DNA from 4 places in the Klebsiella sp. SYXHC3 genome. Region 4 is predicted to be linked to each of the others. Evidence: predicted binding sites of a transcription regulator. Region 4 holds the regulator's gene; each other region holds the start of a gene.
The links. Region 4 encodes PurR, which represses purine synthesis genes. Its sites were predicted from a motif close to CANGCAAACGTTTGCNTG; they were not measured.
Positions count from the first base shown of each region.

Region 1: the regulator PurR is predicted to act here: its motif matches at 1,622-1,639, upstream of purL (phosphoribosylformylglycinamidine synthase).
Region 2: the regulator PurR is predicted to act here: its motif matches at 1,818-1,835, upstream of purT (formate-dependent phosphoribosylglycinamide formyltransferase).
Region 3: the regulator PurR is predicted to act here: its motif matches at 1,746-1,763, upstream of cvpA (colicin V production protein).

Region 1 covers NZ_JBXUNG010000011.1:26,549-29,658, forward strand. The annotation lists gene mltF (membrane-bound lytic murein transglycosylase MltF) at 1-1,539, opposite strand, end outside; gene purL (phosphoribosylformylglycinamidine synthase) at 1,713-3,110, shown strand, end outside.
Region 2 covers NZ_JBXUNG010000001.1:1,014,868-1,017,977, forward strand. The annotation lists gene ptrB (oligopeptidase B) at 1-481, opposite strand, end outside; gene AC2CGP_RS04990 (tellurite resistance TerB family protein) at 604-1,275, opposite strand; gene AC2CGP_RS04995 (YebG family protein) at 1,380-1,739, opposite strand; gene purT (formate-dependent phosphoribosylglycinamide formyltransferase) at 1,876-3,054, shown strand; gene AC2CGP_RS05005 (bifunctional 4-hydroxy-2-oxoglutarate aldolase/2-dehydro-3-deoxy-phosphogluconate aldolase) at 3,108-3,110, opposite strand, start outside.
Region 3 covers NZ_JBXUNG010000001.1:1,391,637-1,394,746, forward strand. The annotation lists gene purF (amidophosphoribosyltransferase) at 1-1,168, opposite strand, end outside; gene cvpA (colicin V production protein) at 1,202-1,690, opposite strand; gene dedD (cell division protein DedD) at 1,909-2,601, opposite strand; gene folC (bifunctional tetrahydrofolate synthase/dihydrofolate synthase) at 2,591-3,110, opposite strand, start outside.
Region 4 covers NZ_JBXUNG010000001.1:98,574-101,683, forward strand. The annotation lists gene punC (purine nucleoside transporter PunC) at 1-186, opposite strand, end outside; gene punR (DNA-binding transcriptional activator PunR) at 299-1,210, shown strand; gene purR (HTH-type transcriptional repressor PurR) at 1,230-2,255, opposite strand; gene cydH (cytochrome bd-I oxidase subunit CydH) at 2,551-2,640, shown strand; gene AC2CGP_RS00470 (MFS transporter) at 2,800-3,110, shown strand, end outside.

The DNA of each region.
Region 1 (3,110 bases), on a different contig from region 4:
CTCTTTATGCTCGCTATCGAGTTCTTCCGGCGCGACGGCCGGATAAGCTTCGGCAATCGCCATTTCTTGCGCCGCTTTCCTTTCCTGTTCAGACAAATATCCAACCAGGCTGATATGGTACTTACGAATATTTTCCACGTAGGCGTAAGCCTCATGGCCGCGGGCGTAGCCATATTTTAAGCGGCTGTAGTAGGGCTTCTGGCTCAGCAATGGCAGACGCTGCTTAACGTCGGACCAGCTGTTCGGGTTGCCTTTTTGTTTTTTAGTCAGCGCCATTGCGTCAAGCATATGCGCGTAGCCCATATTATAGGCCGCCAGCGCAAACCAGATCCGCTCCTCTTTCGGGATCGCCTCCGGCACTTTGGCCATCATATCCTGCAGATAGCGCATGCCGCCGTCGAGGCTCTGTTCGGCATCGGTACGATCGGTCAGACCTAAACTCTGGGCGGTGTTACGGGTTAGCATCATCATACCGCGCACGCCGGTCGGCGAGGTGGCCTGCGGATCCCAGTGCGACTCCTGCCAGGCAATCGCCGCCAGCAGTCGCCAGTCGATCTGTCGGGCGTATTTCTCAAACAGCGGCTTCAGATCCGGCAGCGTATTCTGTACCGCGCGCAGGAAGGTGCGGGTATCAACATAGTCGAAGTCGTTGCCGTGGCCGAGATACTTCTCTTCCAGGCGGGCGAGGGTGCCGTCTTCATTCATACTATTAAAGAAATCGAGCATGGCTGCCGATAGTGAATTGTCTTCGCTTTTTTCGCTAAACCAGGTGACCGGCTGTTCATCGCTGATGTCGAGAGCCACCGCCAGCTCCGGATGTACGCGCTGGAACAGGCTGACGGCGACGGAATCGGCGACGGTATATTCCAGCGTGCCGTCGATGACCGCCTGCATCAGGGCGGTGGTGCCGCGCTTTTCATCAACGCGCCAGTTGAGGTCCGGGTATTTGCTCTCCTTCAGCGCCTGCAAGTCGTTGAGGGCGACGTGGCCTGGGGCGATGGCGAGCTGTTCGGCGTTGATCCCGGCCAGCGTACGCGGACGATTACCGCCAACGCGATAGACCAGCTGCTGCGAAACGGAATAATAGGTGGGGCCCGCCTGATAGTTCTTTACCCGCTCGGTGTTATAGACCAGCCCGGCGGCCAGCATATCGGTTTTACCGGCATCGAGATCGTCAAATAGCTGGCTAATATTCTGCCGCACGGTGACTTTCAGCTTCACCCCAAGGTAATCGGCGAAGCGTTTCGCCAGTTCGTAATCGAGACCGTAGTCTTTGTTGTTGATGGCGGCGTAGGTCAGCGGCGAGTTAATTGTACTTACGCGCAGTTCGCCGCGAGCAATGATCCCGGCAACGCGGTTCTCCGGTTTTCCCATCCACGGTAAAGACGGCCACAGCGCCGCCGCCAACAAAAGGGTGACGACGCCGATCAGCAGATAATTAATCTTTAATTTTTTCAAATAGTTAATTTTCTGCAGCGTGGAGTTCCTCAGCTGGGTATATCCGGAAAAAGTAAAAGGTTGCCGTAAGTTGAGCGGCATTTTGCTTAAGAATGCGCCAGTTGGCAACATATTCGCGATTCATGTCACATTTATTGATAAAACTGATGAATCATTTTATTTCTACGCAAACGGTTTCGTCGGGGCTCAGGATTCTCTATAATGGCGCCCGTTTCCCCCTGGCTCACCTTGAAAGCTTCGAAGACGAGAGACTTATGATGGATATTTTGCGTGGTTCACCTGCACTGTCGGCATTCCGTATCAACAAACTGCTGGCACGTTTTCAGGCGGCCAACCTGCCGGTTAGCACCTTATACGCGGAGTATGTTCACTTTGCCGACCTGAGCGCCCCGCTAAGCGATGAGGAGCGCGAAAGACTGGTCAGACTGCTTAAATATGGCCCAAGCCTCAGCAGCCATACGCCAACCGGTAAATTACTGCTCGTCACCCCTCGCCCCGGCACTATCTCCCCCTGGTCCTCCAAAGCTACCGACATCGCCCATAACTGCGGTTTATCGCAGGTCGTGCGGCTGGAACGCGGCGTGGCGTACTACGTTGAAGCACAGGGTCTGAGCGATGCGCAGTGGGACGCCGTTGCGGCGGAGCTGCACGATCGCATGATGGAGAGCGTTTTCACTGAGCTGGAAGAGGGAGAGAAGCTGTTTGCTCATCATCAGCCGACACCGGTGGCCAGCGTGGACCTGTTGGGCCAGGGACGTCAGGCGCTGATTGACGCCAACCTCCGTCTGGGGCTGGCGCTGGCCGATGACGAAATCGACTACCTGCAGGACGCATTCGTTAAGCTTGGCCGCAATCCGAACGACATTGAACTGTATATGTTCGCGCAGGCCAACTCGGAACATTGCCGCCACAAAATTTTTAACGCCGACTGGATTATCGACGGCCAACAACAGCCGAAGTCGCTGTTTAAAATGATTAAAAATACCTTCGAGAAAAACCCGGAATATGTGCTGTCTGCCTATAAAGACAACGCCGCGGTAATGGAAGGTTCCGAAGTCGGACGCTATTTCGCCGACTACCAGACCGGGCGCTATGACTTCCATCAGGAGCCGGCGCACATTCTGATGAAAGTTGAAACTCACAACCACCCGACGGCGATTTCGCCGTGGCCGGGCGCCGCAACCGGCTCCGGCGGCGAGATCCGCGACGAAGGCGCCACGGGGCGCGGCGCGAAGCCGAAAGCGGGTCTGGTCGGCTTCTCGGTGTCTAACCTGCGTATCCCGGGTTTTGAACAGCCGTGGGAAGAGGATTTCGGTAAACCTGAGCGTATCGTAACCGCGCTGGATATCATGACCGAAGGCCCGCTGGGCGGCGCGGCGTTTAACAACGAATTTGGTCGTCCGGCGCTGAATGGCTACTTCCGTACCTATGAAGAGAAAGTGACCAGCCACAATGGCGAAGAGCTGCGCGGCTATCACAAACCGATCATGCTGGCGGGCGGTATTGGCAACATCCGCGGCGAGCACGTCCAGAAGGGCGAAATCACCGTTGGCGCCAAGCTTATCGTGCTGGGCGGCCCGGCGATGAACATTGGTCTCGGCGGCGGCGCGGCGTCATCCATGGCTTCCGGCCAGTCTGATGCCGATCTGGAT
Region 2 (3,110 bases), 920 kb from region 4:
TCAGATCCTTAAAACGTAAGCCATACTGACGTCGTGAAAGGTAATCTTCCGCCACCGCCATCAGTTGATTGTTCGGCGCGACGCCTAATCCGCCGAGGGTGTAAAATTCGCTTTTCGCCGCCCGTTGGTTGGCATCAAGCAAAATCTCCCATTCATCCCACTCTTCTTTGAGCACTGACTGACGTTGGTAGATCGCATATTCACAGCCCGGTTCATAAACCTGGCGATAGCGGTAGCCATTTTTGCTATAGGGAGCGGAGACCTCCCGCTGCGGAATGCGATCGATGATTTCCTTCAGCACCCGCTCCTGCAGGCTGCTTTGCGAGTCCATCACCTTTTTACCGTAGTCATTTTCCTGATGGAGATAGTCCAGCACTTCCGGGCGCGCGCGTTCGTCATCGCGCAGCCAGTAGTAATTATCGATGCGAGTGTCGCCATGTAGCGTCATGGCGTGGGGGATCCGTTTAGCTTTCGGTAGCATGCGTTATTCTTCTGCGTCTTATTATGGAATCACAAAATCACTCAGGGCATCGTGCGCCCTGAACGATGTCGTGTCTATAAGGGTGGCAAAAGTGGCCAGCGATGCAAGCGGAACGCTCTCTTTTAAGAATCAAGCGCCTGCTTTTGCGCCTGAACATCGCGTTCTATCTCTTCGCGGACATCTTCAGGCAGTTTAAGCGCGTCACCGAGCGCATCCAGGTAGCTGCGCTCCATAAAATGGTCGATATCAATTACCGCGCAGCTGAGGTAGTAAATTTCCAGCGCTTCTTGCCCATCGCGCACGCTTTGCGCCAGCCGTTGCGGGTCGAGCGGCTGGGTTAAAACCCTGTCGATCAACACCCGGCCCTGCACGTCGATGTTCGCCGCTCGCAACTGCTCTTCTATATGCTGACGTTCACGCTCGTCAATATGACCGTCGCTTTTGGCGGCGAAGACTAACGCGGTAATCAGCCGCTCGCTGCGCGCATCGAGCACAACCGGTTCCTGGGTAGACGCTGTTGATGTCTGTGTCGCGATATCTGCCTGCTGGCCGCGCATTTTTTGCTGATACTTATTCCACAGCACGCTGCCGGCCACCGCGCCACCGCCAACCAGCAGCGCGCCGGTGCCATATTTCGCCAGCAGCTTACGCGATGATTTGCTGGCGACCAACAAGCCAGCAAGGCCGCCCAAGGCGCCGGGCAGCAGGTTTTTAGCGGATGAAGATTTTTCAGCGGAGACGGGATTGCCCTGCTGGCCCAGCAGGGACTGGAGTTGATTAAGCCAGTTAGCCATAACATTCCTCATAGCGCGAGATGCAATGCCATCAGCCTAAACGACAAGACGTCAGGAAATGTTATGACTGGCTAAAGATGCGAAAATTTCCGCTTCGCCGGTTATCAGGCGGCCTTTGCTTTGCGCGGCTTTTTCGCGGCGCCTTCTTCGGCGGCACCAGGCTGAGCTTCATCCTCTGTAGGCGCAGACTCCGGCATTTCTGCCGCCGCCTCAGCATGCTCTTCTGCTTCCGGCAATTTCCCTGACTTCAGAATGTGGTGTAAGGCGTCTTTGCGCTCGGCCAGCCACATCGACATATTGTCACGCTGAGCTTCATCCAATTCCAGCGGGCACGTGACCAGCCAGTCATTGAGCACCTCTGCCAAATCGAGCATTTTGTCGTAAGCATCGGCCTCTTTTTTGCTGGCAAAAGACATTTTTTCCTCACCTTCACGGATCACGACGTATTTGATTTCAACCGCCATTGTGCAGCCTCTTTATACTGTATTTATATACAGTATATCAAATTTCGCCGCTGTTCTCAACTTACGCGTGTAAAGACAGACGCAAACGTTTTCGTTTATAATGCGCGCCATGTTCTGTTTACGCTGAGAGTAGGTTATGACTTTATTAGGCACCGCGCTGCGCCCCGCGGCCACGAAGGTAATGTTATTAGGTTCCGGCGAGCTCGGAAAAGAAGTCGCCATTGAGTGCCAGCGGTTGGGTATTGAAACCATCGCCGTCGACCGCTATCCCGATGCGCCGGCGATGCAGGTGGCCCATCGTTCGCACGTCATCAATATGCTGCACGGCGACGCGCTGCGTGAACTGATCGCCTTAGAAAAGCCGGATTATATCGTGCCGGAGATCGAAGCCATTGCCACCGACACGCTTGTTGAGCTGGAGCAGGCCGGGCAAAAAGTAGTGCCGACGGCGAGAGCCGCAAAACTCACCATGAATCGCGAAGGCATTCGCCGCCTCGCGGCCGAAGAGCTGCAAATTCCCACCTCTGCCTATCGTTTTGCCGACAGTGAAGAGGGGTTCCGCGCTGCCGTCGACGAAATTGGTTTGCCTTGTATCGTTAAGCCGGTGATGAGCTCCTCCGGTAAAGGCCAGAGCTTTATCCGCTCGGCTGACCAGCTCAGCGCCGCCTGGCAATACGCCCAACAAGGCGGGCGCGCAGGCGCCGGACGCGTCATCGTCGAAGGGGTGGTAAATTTTGATTTTGAAATTACGCTGCTCACCGTCAGCGCCGTCGACGGCGTCCACTTTTGCGCCCCGGTAGGTCATCGACAGGAAGATGGCGACTACCGTGAATCCTGGCAGCCGCAGCAGATGAGCGATCTCGCGCTGCAACGCGCGCAGGAGATCGCCCGCAAAGTGGTGCTGGCGCTGGGGGGATATGGACTGTTCGGCGTTGAATTGTTCGTTTGCGGCGATGAGGTGATCTTCAGTGAAGTCTCCCCTCGCCCGCACGATACCGGTATGGTCACTCTGATCTCGCAGGATCTTTCGGAATTCGCCCTGCACGTTCGCGCCTTCCTCGGCCTGCCGATCGGCGCCATCCGCCAGTATGGACCGGCGGCATCGGCGGTGATTTTACCGCAGCTAACCAGTGAGAACGTGACCTTTAGCAATCTACAGGCCGCCGTCGGCGCGGGTCTGCAGTTGCGTCTGTTCGGTAAACCGGAAATCGCCGGCGCGCGTCGCCTGGGCGTGACCCTGGCGGTTGCTGACAACGTCGATGAAGCCATCAGCCGCGCCAAAACCGCCGCCGCCGCGGTTGTCGTGAAGGGATAAAAAAAGCCCGGTCGCTCACGCGTGCCGGGCTTCTGTCATTACAGGCGCAGAAATTA
Region 3 (3,110 bases), 1.3 Mb from region 4:
TCTTCGCACCGGCTTCGCGCGCCATTTCGATAATCTGTTCAGAGGTGGTGCCGCGAACGATAGAGTCGTCCACCAGCAGCACGTTCTTATCACGGAATTCGGCGCGGTTGGCGTTCAGCTTACGGCGCACGGACTTACGGCGCAGCTGCTGGCCCGGCATGATAAAGGTACGGCCGACATAGCGGTTTTTGACGAAACCCTGACGATAGGGTTTATCGAGGATACGGGCAATCTCCAGGGCGATATCGCAGGAGGTTTCCGGGATCGGAATAACGACATCGATATCCAGATCTTCCCACTCGCGGGCAATTTTCTCGCCAAGCTTCGTGCCCATGTTCACACGGGCGCTATAGACGGAAATCTTGTCGATAAAGGAGTCCGGACGCGCGAAATAGACGTATTCGAACAGGCACGGGTTACTGACCGGGTTTTCCGCACATTGACGGGTAAACAGCTGGCCTTTCTCGGTGATGTAGACCGCTTCGCCCGGCGCGACGTCGCGCAGAAACTCAAAGCCCAATGTATCCAGCGCCACGCTTTCGGAGGCGACCATATACTCGGTGCGGCCATCGCCGATATCGCGCTTGCCGAGCACCAGCGGACGAATACCGTTCGGGTCGCGGAAGGCGACCATGCCGTGGCCGATAATCATCGCCACGCAGGCGTATGCGCCGCGGATCTGGCGGTTCGTCGCGGCAATCGCGGCGAAAATGTTATCGGCTTCCAGCGGGTAATGACGGAAATTATCCAGCTCGCTGGCGAAGATATTGAGCAGAATTTCGGAATCGGAGGTGGTGTTGATGTGGCGGCGTTTTTCTTCAAACAGCTTTTGACGCAGCTCGTGGGCATTGGTCAGGTTGCCATTATGGGCCAACGTAATGCCGTAGGGCGAGTTAACGTAAAAAGGCTGCGCTTCAGAAGCGCTGGAACTGCCTGCCGTTGGGTAACGGACGTGGCCAATCCCCATATTTCCCTGCATACGCTGCATGTGGCGCGCTTCGAACACATCGCTCACCAGCCCGTTAGCTTTACGCAAACGGAAGCAGTTATTTGCATCAATGGTGATGATGCCCGCGGCATCCTGCCCACGATGCTGAAGCACCGTTAACGCGTCATAAATCGACTGGTTTACCGGCATAACACCGGCGATACCGACAATACCGCACATACGTCTTTTCCTCGTTAAGCTACATCCCAACGCTTATGCTTTGGGCAAGAAACTTGACGAGCTCTGCAGATAGTCAAAGAACCATCTGATAACGAAACTGAACTGCGGGATAAGCTCAGACTTTTGCCAGTCTTCACTTTTTGCCATACCGGTGAAGCTATCGAGAAAGAACAGAATAGCGGAGACGATCAGCACGCCGCGCAGGGCGCCAAAACAGATCCCCAACACCCTGTCTGTTCCTGACAGACCGGTTTTCTCTACCAGAGCGCCTATCACATAGTTAACGATAGCGCCGACGATAAGCGTTGCGATAAACAATATCGCGATAGCAATCCCATTTCGGACCAGTTCGTCTTCAAAGCCCGTGAACCAGACAGCCAGGTAAGTGTAGTAATGACTGGCGACAAAGAAGGCACATCCCCATGTCACCAGCGATAACGCTTCACGAACAAAGCCGCGGATAAGGCTAACCAAACAGGAAAAACCAATTACCGCAATAATGGCGTAATCAATCCAGACCATATACATCCCACGATTTTACGCCCTGTCGTCCGGTTCGGGGCGCATTCTAACAGAAAAAGAAAACGTTTGCGTAGGGATTTCCGTGCCCTACAGAAATAAAAATGGCGCTGAAAAAACATTCAACGCCATACTGCCTGACGCCTCTTCAGGGCGTATCCGGCAAGGGTTTCAGCAGGTTAACCCGCCTGCCAGCTCGCCCAATCAGAGCGGGTGGGATTTTAATTCGGGCTATATCCCATAACCACGCCGCTCAGACCAGAAATCTGCTGCAGCTCGCCGAGTTGCCCCTTCAGCTTGTCTTTCGACGCATCCGGCCCCACCAGAATACGGGTAATTTTACCCTGAACCGGCGTGGATGGCGATGTCCAGGCTTTAAAGCCCGAGGAACGCAGCTTACCGACGATTTCGTTAACCTTATCGGCATTCTTCAACGCCCCCAACTGCACTACATAGGCTTTCCCGGTCGGCGCCGGAATCGCGGCCTGCTGTTGTTGCGGCTGCGGTTGCGTTTTAGCCGGAGGCGGCGTCTGCGCAACCTGCTGAGGCTGCGGTTTCTCAACCGGCTTCGGCTGTGGTTTCGGCTGCGGCTTGGCGGCCACCACCGGCTCCTGGACTTCATCGAAGCTATTGTTGTTTACCGGGACGCGCGAAGGATCCAGCGATGGCGCCGCGGCGTCTCCCGCTCTCACCTCTTCCGCGGCACCTTCCGGCGGCTGCGAAGGCAGCGCCTGAGTAGCCGCCGGCAGCATATCCGGCTCATCGCGATCGCCAGGCTTCGGCACCAACGGGATCGCCGCAAACTCATCCTGATAATGTTTTTTCTGGCCATCGAGCAGACCCGGGAGAATAATTACCCCCAGCGCTACCAGTACAATCGTCCCGACTAAACGGTTCTGAAACTTACTCGCCACCGATTCTCCCCGCGTCTATCTCTTCCATTACATGCGCCACCGTGTGGAAGGAACCACACACCAGCACCGTATCTTCGGCTTTGGCATCCGCCATAGCGGCATGCCACGCCTGCGCTACGCTGTCATAACGTTGGCCCGCGCGCAGATGCGCAATCAGCTGGTCCGCCGTGGCGCCGCGCGGCCCTTCCAGCGGCGCGCAGTACCACGCGTCTACTTCAGGCGCCAGATTCGCCAGGGTTCCGGCGATATCTTTATCATGCAGCATACCAATAACCGCCAGTACGCGCCCCGTTTTCGCTAAGCTTTTGAGACGCCCGGCGAGATAAGCCGCCGCGTGCGGGTTATGCGCGACATCGAGGATCACCCGCGGCGCGTCGCTGATAATCTGAAAGCGGCCCGGGAGCATGGCGTGATGAATGCCGTCGCGCAGCGCCTGTTCAGCGACGTTAAGCCCGCTGGCGCGCAGCGCCGCCAGCGCCGTCGCGGCGTTGGGCAATGGAACCTGCGGC
Region 4 (3,110 bases):
CCAGAACAACTGGCCGAGCGCGAAGCCCGCGAGGAATAAGCTCAGGCTGGCGCTAACCGATGCGGCAGAGGTGTTGAGGTCTTGCTGAATGGCGGCAAAGGCCGGTAGATACATGTCGGTGGCCAGAAAGCCAAGCACGCTCAGGCCGCCCAGCCACACTAAAAATCCTTTCCCAGGTTGTTGCATAACGTTCTCTTTCTACTGATGCAGGTACGATGCCGCAGAGTGTAGGGAGTGTAATCCGCCTTGTGAAACGCTATTATTTGTCACATGCATTCAAAAATTTTGCAGGCAGAATATGTGGTCTGAATATTCCTTAGAAGTGGTTGATGCTGTAGCGCGTAACGGGAGTTTCAGCGCCGCGGCGCAGGAGTTGCACCGCGTACCTTCGGCGGTGAGCTATACGGTGCGACAGCTGGAGGAGTGGCTTGCGGTTCCGCTTTTTGAACGTCGCCATCGTGATGTTGAATTGACCCCCGCCGGGCACTGGTTTTTGCAGGAAGGGCGTTCTGTTATCAAAAAAATGCAGATCACCCGCCAGCAGTGCCAGCAAATTGCTAACGGCTGGCGCGGCCAGCTGTCCATTGCGGTGGACGATATCGTTAAACCGGCGCGGATGCGCCAGATGATCGTTGATTTTTATCGCCATTTTAGCGATGTCGAACTGATCGTTTTTCAGGAAGTTTTCAACGGCGTCTGGGATGCGTTAGCCGATGGGCGGGTAGAACTCGCTATCGGCGCGACGCGTTCGATACCGGTGGGAGGGCGTTACGCTTTTCGCGATATGGGGATGCTGAACTGGCACTGTGTCGTCGCCAGCAGTCATCCGCTGGCGCAGATGGAAGGGCCGCTCAGTGATGACGTGTTGCGCAACTGGCCGTCCCTGGTGCGCGAAGATACCTCGCGCTCGCTGCCGAAGCGCACAACCTGGCTGCTTGATAACCAGAAGCGGGTGGTGGTGCCGGATTGGGAATCTTCAGCCACCTGTCTATCGGCAGGATTGTGCGTCGGGATGGTGCCAGGCCATTTCGCCCGCCCGCATATCGATAGCGGGGAGTGGACGGCCTTGACGCTGGAAAACCCATTCCCGGATGCCGCCTGCTGCCTGACCTGGCAACAAAGCGATGCTTCACCCGCTTTAAGCTGGCTGCTTGACTATCTTGGCGACAGCGAAACGTTGAATCGGGAGTGGTTGCGGGCGCCGGAATAACCGGCGCCGGAGGAGGGTGTTAACGACGATAATCGACGAACGGGCCGTCGGCAACCGAGCGGCGCTCGATAAGACGTGGATGCACCTCGATGGACTGCGACTCTTCGCGTTTATTAACAATGCGATCGAGCAGCATATTGAATGCCGCTTCTCCGAGCGAGTCCTTGGGTTGATGTATTGTGGTCAGCGCCGGGCTGAAGTAGCGGGCGTTGCGCACATTATCATATCCGATCAGCGAAATATCCTGCGGCACGCGCAGGCCCATTTCGTCGGCGGCGCAGATAGCGCCCATCGCCATGATGTCGCCGCCGCAGAACACGGCGGTTGGGCGATGCTGCTGATTAAGGATCTGCTGCATGGCGCGGTAGCCGGATTCCGGTTCAAAGTCGCCCTGAACAATCCAGTTTTCCGGCACATTGATATGCGCTTCTTTCATCGCCTGCATGAAGCCGGCAAGGCGCCCGGCGCCGGTGTTGCGCTCAAGCGGGCCCGGAATAACGCCAATTTCACGATGGCCGCGTTCAATCAGGTAACGGCCGGCGATATAGCCGCCTTCAAAGGCATTATCAATAACCGAGTCGGTAAAGTCCGCTTTGGCTTCGCCCCAGTCCATCACCACCATCGGAATATGACGATACTCTTCGAGCATACTGAGCACCGACTCAGGGTACTCGGAACACATCACCAGCAGGCCGTCAACGCGCTTTTGCGCCATCATCGACAAGTAGGCGCGCTGTTTTTCCGGATCGTTCCAGGCGTTGCCCAGAATCAGGGTATAGCCTTTCTGGAAGCAGCTCTTTTCTACGGATTCGATAATTTCAGCGAAATAGGCCGCTTCGCTGCTGGTGGCCAGCAGACCGATCGATTTAGTGTGATTGACTTTCAGGCTGCGAGCCACGGCGCTTGGCGAATAGTGGAGTTCTTTAATTGCCGCCCACACCGCATTGCGCGTCTCTTCCGCCACGAAACGGGTTTTGTTAATCACATGTGATACAGTTGTAGTGGAAACGTTTGCGCGTTTCGCTACATCTTTAATAGTTGCCATTACTTCTCACTCCAGACCTTGACCTGATCGTCTGATTATCGATACGTAAACGTTTGCCTATACACACCCTGTATACAATGCTCAACATTGCAACACCTGGGAAAACGACACAGAACGACAGGAAGGGGTCAATGGCCGATACGCTTTCAAATTAGCGTGGGATTTTGTCCTATCTCGCGGCAAAGGGGAAGAGCAAAAATGTGCATCACTCTAAATCCGGGAAGATTTTTGCATATTTTTGTGCAAAAATGAGCAAGCTCACTTTCTATGTGGGGATAATCAGGGGAGAAAATTGATGGACACAAATTTAAAGTTTTCGCTGACAACGACGGTTATTGTTTTGGGTCTGATCGTCGCCGCCGCGTTGACCGCGGTACTGCACTGATTCCAGCAGGGAGGGGGCTTCCCCTCCCATCCCGCCATTATTAGCAAATCTGCAAAAATCTTTTGTCATTTCGTTTACTTCTGTTTTTCTGTGATTGATGTCATGCTTTTGGCTTCTGATGTAATGCCGTGTCCTGAATCGGCCTGATGGAGTCTCTGAATGAAAATCAACTTTCCCTTACTCGCGTTGGCGATCGGTGCCTTTGGTATCGGTACCACCGAGTTTTCCCCGATGGGATTACTGCCGGTTATCGCCAAAGGCGTCGATGTTTCTATTCCGGCCGCGGGGATGCTGATTAGCGCCTATGCCATTGGCGTGATGGTCGGCGCGCCGTTAATGACGTTGCTGCTATCGCATCGCGCTCGCCGCAATGCATTGATCTTCCTGATGGGGATCTTCACCCTCGGCAACGTGCTCTCTTCTATTGCGCCGGATTACACGACGCTACTGCTGTCGCGTATTATCACCAG